Linked DNA regions of Desulfitobacterium hafniense DCB-2. The protein of the gene in region 1 interacts with the protein of each later gene in a pairwise test. Links are inferred from orthologs where the notes say so. Each region holds a gene or a part of one and is shown on either strand. Other genes may lie near its edges.

Evidence for each region.
Region 2: the proteins of DHAF_RS18270 (region 1) and def interact in binary tests that used the Escherichia coli proteins (3 or more experiments, as listed by UniProt). The link is inferred for Desulfitobacterium hafniense DCB-2 from one-to-one orthologs.

What each region holds. Positions count from the first base shown.
Region 1 is NC_011830.1:3,894,842-3,899,561, forward strand. What follows is about bases 141-2,974. They hold DHAF_RS18270 (aspartate-semialdehyde dehydrogenase), read right to left. Parts: upstream 2,136-2,974; coding sequence 1,146-2,135; downstream 141-1,145. Other genes in these bases: dapG (aspartate kinase), read right to left, coding at 141-1,011; DHAF_RS18275 (dipicolinate synthase subunit B), read right to left, coding at 2,233-2,820; dpsA (dipicolinate synthase subunit DpsA), read right to left, coding at 2,839-2,974. In the rest of the region: more of dapG, read right to left, coding at 1-140; more of dpsA, read right to left, coding at 2,975-3,750; dapB (4-hydroxy-tetrahydrodipicolinate reductase), read right to left, coding at 3,835-4,638.
Region 2 is NC_011830.1:4,092,025-4,095,878, forward strand. What follows is about bases 1-2,911. They hold def (peptide deformylase), read right to left. Parts: upstream 1,727-2,911; coding sequence 1,274-1,726; downstream 1-1,273. Other genes in these bases: fmt (methionyl-tRNA formyltransferase), read right to left, coding at 1-691; priA (primosomal protein N'), read right to left, coding at 1,893-2,911. Outside these bases: more of priA, read right to left, coding at 2,912-3,854. UniProt on the Escherichia coli protein: Removes the formyl group from the N-terminal Met of newly synthesized proteins. Requires at least a dipeptide for an efficient rate of reaction. N-terminal L-methionine is a prerequisite for activity but the enzyme has broad specificity at other positions.

The DNA.
Region 1 (4,720 bases):
AGGCTTAAATCCTAAATTATCGAGAATCTTCATTGCTTTTTCCGCTATTTCATCAGGTACGGTGTAAAGCACACTCTCCGGCTGCACACTTATAAAGTCGACACTAATATCTGCTAAAGCCATTCCCTTAAAGATCTGTTTATCGACTTGCAGCACATCGGCTACATCATGGGTAGGTACTTGAATCTGGGTCACATTGGGCGTGTGGGCAATCCCCGTAATCGTTCGGTCTCCCGTAATATCTGTTCCCGCTCCCATGTCGGGCTGTATACTTGTTACTAAAGTTCCTCGGGCATCGGAAAATGTACATTTGATCCAAATGGGAATATTGCGCTGCATAGCAATTTCCACCGCACGGGGATGAATCACTTTGGCTCCCTGATGGGCCAAATGACATATCTCATTATAGGTTACCACATCTAAGATACGGGCATCCTCAACAATACGCGGATCGGCAGTCATAATTCCTTCCACATCAGTATAGATATCGATGGCCTCGGCATTTAATGCAACACCAAGAGCTGAAGCTGTAGTATCGCTTCCCCCGCGACCTAATGTGGTGACCTGGCCATCTTCGGTAACTCCTTGAAAGCCGGTAACGACGACAACTCTTCCCTCACTTAGATGATCAAGGATCCCTTTCGGCTCTACGCGAATGATGCGGGCATCTCCATAACAATCATTGGTTATAATTCCTGCTTGACCACCTGTTAACAGGATTGCCTCAAGCCCCATGCTCTTTAGGGTGCTGGTCAAAACCACACCGGAGATGATTTCCCCGCAGCTCATCAAAAGATCCATTTCCCGCTTGGGTGATTCAAGGGTAATGCCGTTGACCAGATTGATAAAGGTATCTGTCGCATAGGGATCCCCACTGCGTCCAATGGCGGAAACTACAACAACAGGTGAATACCCTTCCCGCACTGCTTCAGAGACTTTTGCGGCAACCTGGGCCCGACGTTCAGCACTGGATACTGAAGTTCCCCCAAACTTTTGGACCAAAACACGCACCTGAACTCCTCCTGTCGCCTCACATTATTATTCAATTATTCTATTCTCTGATCCAGAGGCTGTATGCTTGTGTTTTTAACATTTTAATATGGACCCTGCTATGAACACTCTTCTCTACAGTGCTCATAATCAGACTATAATAAGAGTTCGGCAATCTGTATCGTATTGGTGGCGGCTCCCTTACGAATTTGGTCACCCACAACCCAGAGATTGATCCCATTTTCAATGGAAAAATCTTTACGGATACGGCCTATATAGACTTCATCGGTGTCTGAAGTAAACCAAGGCATGGGATAACGATCTTCTGCCGGATTATCCTCAACGATAACTCCCGGAGCCTTTTGGAAAGCTGCCTTGACCTCATCCAAGCCGACACTCCGCTCTGTTTCTATGTTAATAGATTCGGAATGGCTTCTTAACACAGGAACCCGGACTGTGGTTGCCGTAATCGGCATAGTATCCACATGAAAAATCTTCTGAGTCTCCTTAACCATCTTCCACTCTTCTTTGGTGTAATCTCCTTCTTGGAATACATCAATTCTGGGAATCAAGTTAAAAGCAATTTGATAAGGGAATGTCTGACTCTTCACTTCTTCCCCTTGCACCCAATTGCGAACCTGATCTTCCAATTCTTCGATCCCTTCACGTCCTGCTCCGGAAACGGCCTGATAGGTTGACACAACCACCCTTTTAATCCCTGCCAGATCAAAGATAGGTTTCAAGGCGACTGCCATAATAATCGTTGAACAGTTAGGATTAGCGATGATCCCCTTATGCCATTTTACATCTTCCGGGTTGACTTCAGGTACGACCAGGGGGACCTCAGGATCAAGACGATAAGCACTGCTGTTATCAATCACTACAGCCCCGCTTTTAACCGCGGAAGGAGCGAATTCTGTACTGGATGATCCTCCGGCAAATAATGCTATATCGATACCTTTAAAACTATCATGGGTAGTTTCTTGAACCTCAATTTCCCTGCCTTGCCAAAGGATCTTTTTGCCTGCGGAGCGTTTTGTCGCTAATAAGCGTAATTCCTCCACAGGAAAATTCCTTTCCACAAGAATCTTTAAGAACTCTTGTCCAACCGCACCTGTAGCTCCAACAATTGCAACATTCGGCATAAATGTTCCTCCTTAATCCACTGATAAAATACTAGGAATATGGTGCTAAGCCTGAAAGCACAGCACCATATCCACCTAACTGATCAGTTTGAGTTTATTAGTGATAATCAACCAGTATGGGCTGAATTTGTTTTCCCTCATAAGCCATGAGAATTGTATCCGGAATTTTATCCATATGGGCTACTAAAGAATTCGCTTTGGTAGCCGGGCTATCCTGCCCGAATGGAACGAGAAATATATTTTTTGTACATAAAAGCGTCCCGATATTCCGCGCGTTCAATCCCAGGCCATCATTGGTTGAGACGGCTATCACCAAAGGCCGCTGATTACGAAGATGGGCTTTGGCCGCCATCAGCACCGGAGTGTCGGTAATACCATTGGCCAGCTTTGCCAGTGTATTGCCTGTACAGGGCGCAATGAGCAGGCAGTCAAATTTCTTCTGCGGCCCGATGGGTTCAGCATCCGGGATAGTCTGAATAACCTTTTTCTGGGTTATTTCTTCGAATTTTTTCTTCCAGTCTTCTGCTTTACCAAATCGTGTGTCCATGGTATCTACGGCATAAGAGATAATGGGCGTTAAATCCGCTCCTTCTTCAACCATCTTACGCATGACCTCAGTGATTTCATGCAAGGTGCAATGTGAGCCCGTTACAGCAAAACCAATCTTTAACCCGTCAAGTTTCATGCCTTCGTCACCTCCACTTCAAAACTTTAAAGAGGCATTCTTTGTGGTCAGGTGGCGAAGAATAAGTTGCGGGTAGACTTGAGCAAGAATTTTCCCTGCTGCTTTGGGTGCAACCTTACCGGGTAGACCTGGGGCAAGCATTGCTTTGATGCCTTTAGCCTTGGCGTATTCAAAATCCGTGCCGCCGGGAAGTGAAGCAATGTCGATAATGACAGCCTCATGATTCACCTGTTCCAACATGACTTTGTCCAGAATCAGGTGAGGAACTGTATTGAAAATAAGTTCCGCCTTCCCAATCTTTTCATCCAGATCAGCAAAATGAACCGCCTCCAGGCCCATTTCCAAGGCCCTGGCCAGATCCGCCGGTTTACGGGCTACTCCGGTAACATGAGCCCCCATCCCTTTTAAGGTCCGGGCAAGAGTCCAGCCACATCGCCCCAGGCCAAGCACAAAGCTCTCACTGCCGTGGATAGTGATGGGGGAGGCCTCCATGGCCATTTGGATAGCTCCTTCCGCTGAAGGGATCGAGTTGAGAATAGCAAGTTGATCAAGGTTAGCCGTTTCGACAATCTGGATTCCCAGCATTTCTGCAGCTGATTTTAAGGCGGGACGAGCCCACCCGATAAAAAGCGGCACCTTAGGCGAAACAGCTTTTAACAGTTCCTTATTCAGCACAATCGGCGTCTCGGAATACTTGGCTTTGACATCCCCACGTTCATCGGTACCGTACATTGGAAAAAGCAGAACATCTGCCTTCTCCACCGCTTCCAGCGGTGAAGAAAGGAGTGTCACCCCTTGGATTGGAGCTGCTTTTTCAAATCCGACCCCGACTATGTAGGCCCCTAGCTTTTGAAGCTCCGGAATCATATAAATCTCTCGGTCATCCCCTCCAATTACAGCTACTCGAATTCCAGTTAGACCCGCACTCATCTTGAAGCCCCCTTTGAGACTGTGTCCCATGACTACTATCCAGTATATGAGGAAAGATAGAATGCGGTTCCCCGATGAGGATTCCTATTCGAGGAAATTCTCTAGTCCTATTACCAAATTTGAGAGTTGGCTTGCTTTGCGGACGGCCAGCATAATCCCAGGCATATAGGTTTCCCGGGAAAGGGCATCATGCCGGATCGTCAAAGCTTGTCCGAGGCCGCCGAAAATGACTTCCTGATGAGCTATAAATCCGGGCAAGCGAACAGAATGAATATGAATTCCGTCCACATCACCGCCCCGTGAGCCCTTGATTTTTTCGTACTCATTAGGATGACCCTGCACCAGGGGTTTTCTTACTTCTGATATCCACTCTACGGTTTTGAGAGCCGTTCCGGAAGGTGCATCCAGCTTTTGGTCATGATGCAGCTCAATAATCTCCACATGAGGGAAATACTTTGCAGCCTCCTGAGCAAAGCGCATCATGAGTATGGCGCCTATGGCAAAATTCGGGGCAATAAAAGCCCCCACTTTCGTTTGATCCACAAGATCCCGGATTTCCGAAATATCGGCTTCATCTAAGCCCGTGGTCCCTAAGACTGGAACGACTCCGGCCGCCAAAGCACATTTGGCATTTTTCAGTACAGATTGAGGATTGGTAAAATCCACCATAATATCTGCCCGGGTCTCTTTAAGGTGCGCCACTTCCAGAGGGCCGGTTATCTCAATCCCTAAGGGAGCCATGGCCAGAAGCTCTCCTATATCCCTGCCTTGCTGACGTGCATCTGAAGCACCAACCAGCTGCATATCTTCCTGGTCGAGGATAGTGCGAACTACTTCCCTGCCCATTTTTCCTCCGGCTCCAGAAACAAAAACACGAATTTTCTTCATCTATAACCCTCGCTACACTAACAACCCCGCTGCCAAGGCATTTCGGGGTTGTTGAACCCTTTTTACTATTTTAGTTAATTAA
Region 2 (3,854 bases), 200 kb from region 1 along the record:
CGGGCCAGGGATTCAGGCCGCGGATCTGATTATGAATGTCTTGGGCGCTGCGTGCCCAGTCGATCTTCTCATGCTCCCGGGTCAGCAAAGAGGCATAACGCACCGGCCCCTTTTGGGGTGTCCTGGGCAATTTCCCCTTGTGAAGCTGCTCCAAAGTAGCGATTAAAAGCTGAGCGCCAGCTTGGGCCAGAGCATCATGAAGCTCCCCGGTGGTGGTATCCTCCCCAATCGGGAGTTCGGTTTTCAGAAGCATATCTCCCGTATCCAGCCCTTCATCCATCTGCATGGTGGTCACGCCGGTCCTTTGATCTCCCTTCAGGATGGACCAATGAATGGGAGCGGCGCCGCGCCAATCCGGCAAAAGGGAAGCATGGACATTGATGCAGCCGTAAGGGGGCAATCCTAAGATTTCTTTGGATAATAGTTGTCCATAGGCCACCACGATGATGACCTCCGGGGCCAGTTCCTTTAAGATTTCCAGGCTCTCGGGGCTTTTGACTTTGGGGGGCTGATAAACGGGCAGCCCCAGCTCCTGAGCGGCTGTCTTAACCGGACTGGGCTTCAGGTTCTTGCCCCGGCCGGAAGGGCGGTCCGGCTGGGTAAACACTCCCGCCACATCGTGACCGTGAGCCGCCAGGGCTTGGAGAGTTGGAACGGCGAAGTCCGGCGTTCCCATGAAAACGAGTCGCATAGTGATTACTCCTTATATTGAAGGTTATATCTCCAGGATTTTGCTTTACGTCGTTCGCTCCATAAGCTGCGCGGACAAAACTAACGCTCAAGCCCTCCGCTCCATCGGGTCCCCGCCCAAATCGCTCCTGCTCAATGGGCGGTTGGAAACGTCCTGTTTCCAACCTGACTCCGCTGCATGCTTTTCGCGAAGTTTTGTTTCCGCTCGCTTAAATTCGCTTCCCTCGTGTAAATCAAAATCCTTGGGCTGTTTCTTGGGTTCAAGCAAGCGGGGCGTTGTAGGATAGGGATTACTTCACTCAGGACCCTTAAGTGCTGCTTATACTCAAGAGAAGATCTGAAAAGAGGACCTTCAAGTGTAGCTTTGCGCACAAAAGGGAACGGATTTAGCGGAGGGGTGGTCGGGTGAAGGTCGCTTTCTTAACATAGCGCAGCCACGGTTCACATGCAGAAAACAGCGGGGTTTGGCGTAGCTGTTAAGGAAGCGAGTGAACCAGCCCCGGAGCTATGGAGAGACCGTTGTGCGTAAAGCTACACACGACCCAAGCATCGGTTCCCCTTCTACCAATACAGCCAACAGGTGCTACCTCCGAGAAGTCTTCTTCGCTTTATCAACGAACAAGATCCCTTCCAGGTGGTCGATTTCATGCTGGAGGCAGCGGGAAAGCAGTCCTTCTCCTTCGATGACCTGGAGCTCCCCCTGGCGGTTGAGGGCTTCTACTTTGACTTTGGCTGCCCGGGCTACCTGACCGGTTATGCCGGGGATGCTTAAGCATCCTTCATCATCCAGATCTTCGCCCTCTTTGGCGATGATGACAGGGTTGATTAGCTCCAAGGGGCCTTCTCCTACGTCGATAACGACGACGCGTTTGGAGACTCCCACCTGGGGAGCGGCCAAGCCTACTCCATTGGCATCATAGAGTGTATCCAACATATTATCTAAAAGCTTTGCAATATTAGGTGTTATCTCTTTGACGGGAACAGCTTTCTCCCGCAGTACTTCGGAACCAATTTCTACAATCTGATAAATCGCCATGTCACGGTTTCCCCTTCCTACTCATTTCTTCTTATTTTATTATTTATTATACTACATATCTCCAATATTGAACGAGACCCCATTCAGAAGGAGATCCAACACCCACTGAAGGCCTGCCGAATCCACCCTGGACTTGGGGCGGGTTAGTTCAATACTCGGTAATGTCTTACATGCTTAAGGGATCTACTTCGATATTGAGTTGAATTCCCGAACTAATGGGATCACGTGCAAAACGCCGGACACCTTGATGCAAGAATTCACGTAGTGTATCCATAAGTTTTCCTTTAACCGAGACCTGCCAGCGGAAATGATTTTTGAGGCGGGGAATCACAGCCGGAGCAGGGCCGAGAATATCTAAAGAAGTATGCCCATTTTGATCGGATACTATTCCCTGCCTTAAAGAATTGACCAGGCTATGGGCTCCTTTGATCACTTTCTCTTCCTTTTCATGAATAAGGGTCACCCGGATGACATGGGTGAAGGGAGGATAATTTCTGGCTTTCCGATAGCCAATCTCTTCCCAAAAGAAGCCCTTAAAATTGTGCTGAGAGGCTTGAATAATCGCCCTGTCTTCCGGTGTATAAGTCTGAATCACAACCTGCCCGGGTTTTTGACTGCGGCCGGCCCGGCCGGCCACTTGGGTCAGAAGCTGGAAGGTTCTCTCCCTGGCGCGGAAATCCGGCATATTCAGCATCTGATCGGCTGCCACAACTCCTACTAAAGTGACATTAGGAAAATCCAGTCCCTTGGCCATCATCTGGGTGCCCACGAGGATATCTGCCTCCTGGCGGCGGAATTTGCCCAGGATGTCCTCATAGGCATCTTTAGAGCGGGTGGTATCAAAATCCAGGCGGAGGATTCGTGCCGCCGGGTAAAGTCCTTTGATTTCATCTTCCACCCGCTGAGTCCCTTGCCCAAAAAAGCGAATATAGCGGCTGCCGCATTCCGGACAGGTGCGGGGAGGAACCTCTTCATGATTGCAATAATGGCAACGCATGGTGTGGCCTTGAGTATGGTAAGTCAGAGCAATATCACAGTCATGACAGCGAATCACATAACCGCATTCCCGGCAGACCACAAAGGTGGAGTAGCCGCGGCGGTTTAAGAACAGCATGGACTGTTCTCCCCGCTCCAGGGTCCTTTTCAGCTTGTCTTGCAGGGAGAGGGAAAACATACTGCGATTCCCTTTAATCAATTCCTCCCGCATATCCACCACTTCCACAGGGGGCAGCGGGCGGCGGTTGACCCGTTCTTCCATGGTAAGCAAAGGAACCTTGCCGGTCTGAGCCGCGGCATAGGCTTCCAGCGAAGGGGTAGCGCTTCCCAAAAGCACTACTCCCCGGAGCTGTTCCATCCGTTTACGGGCTACATTGCGGGCATGGTATTTGGGATTTTCCTCTTGGTGATAGGCGCTCTCATGCTCTTCATCCAAGATGATCAAGCGTAAATCAGGCAGCGGGGCAAAAACCGCCGAACGGGCCCCGACGACAATCCTGATTTTCCCCTGGAGAATATCCTGCCAGGCCTTGGCCTTTTCCCCCACTTGCAATCCCGAGTGAAGTACAATCAACTGCTCGCCGAATTGGTCTTGAAAATAGCGGGCGATCTGAGACGTCAGCGAAATCTCAGGAACCAATAAAATGGCTGAACCACCTTTAACCAGCACTTCCCCAATCAGTCTTTGGTAGACTTCCGTCTTGCCGCTGCCGGTAACCCCATGCAAGAGCAGGGTTTCATAACTTTGTTTATCCAGGGCCTGAGTAACTTTTTCACATACTTTCCCTTGTTCAGGAGTGAGTGTCCGCAGGTAATCCGGTCCCTGGTGAACATTAAGTTCAATATCGGCTTCATGCATCATACCGGTCATCGATTCCCTATCTCCCAGGTCATCGCCAACCCTCTCTTCGGGAGTAAGCGCAGCCTGGACCTTGCGGGGAACACCGGAGGTAAAGCGGGATTCCAGTTTGAGCCAGCCTTGTTTGGCTAAGTGCTCTACCTGAGTCTTGGACAGCCCTGAACGCTTAAGATAGGTGCTCAGGGGCAATGTCTTATTCCGCGACCGAAAGATAACCGCCAAAGCCTGATAGGTCTCTGAATCCAGGATTTTTAAGGCCTTAACATCCTCATC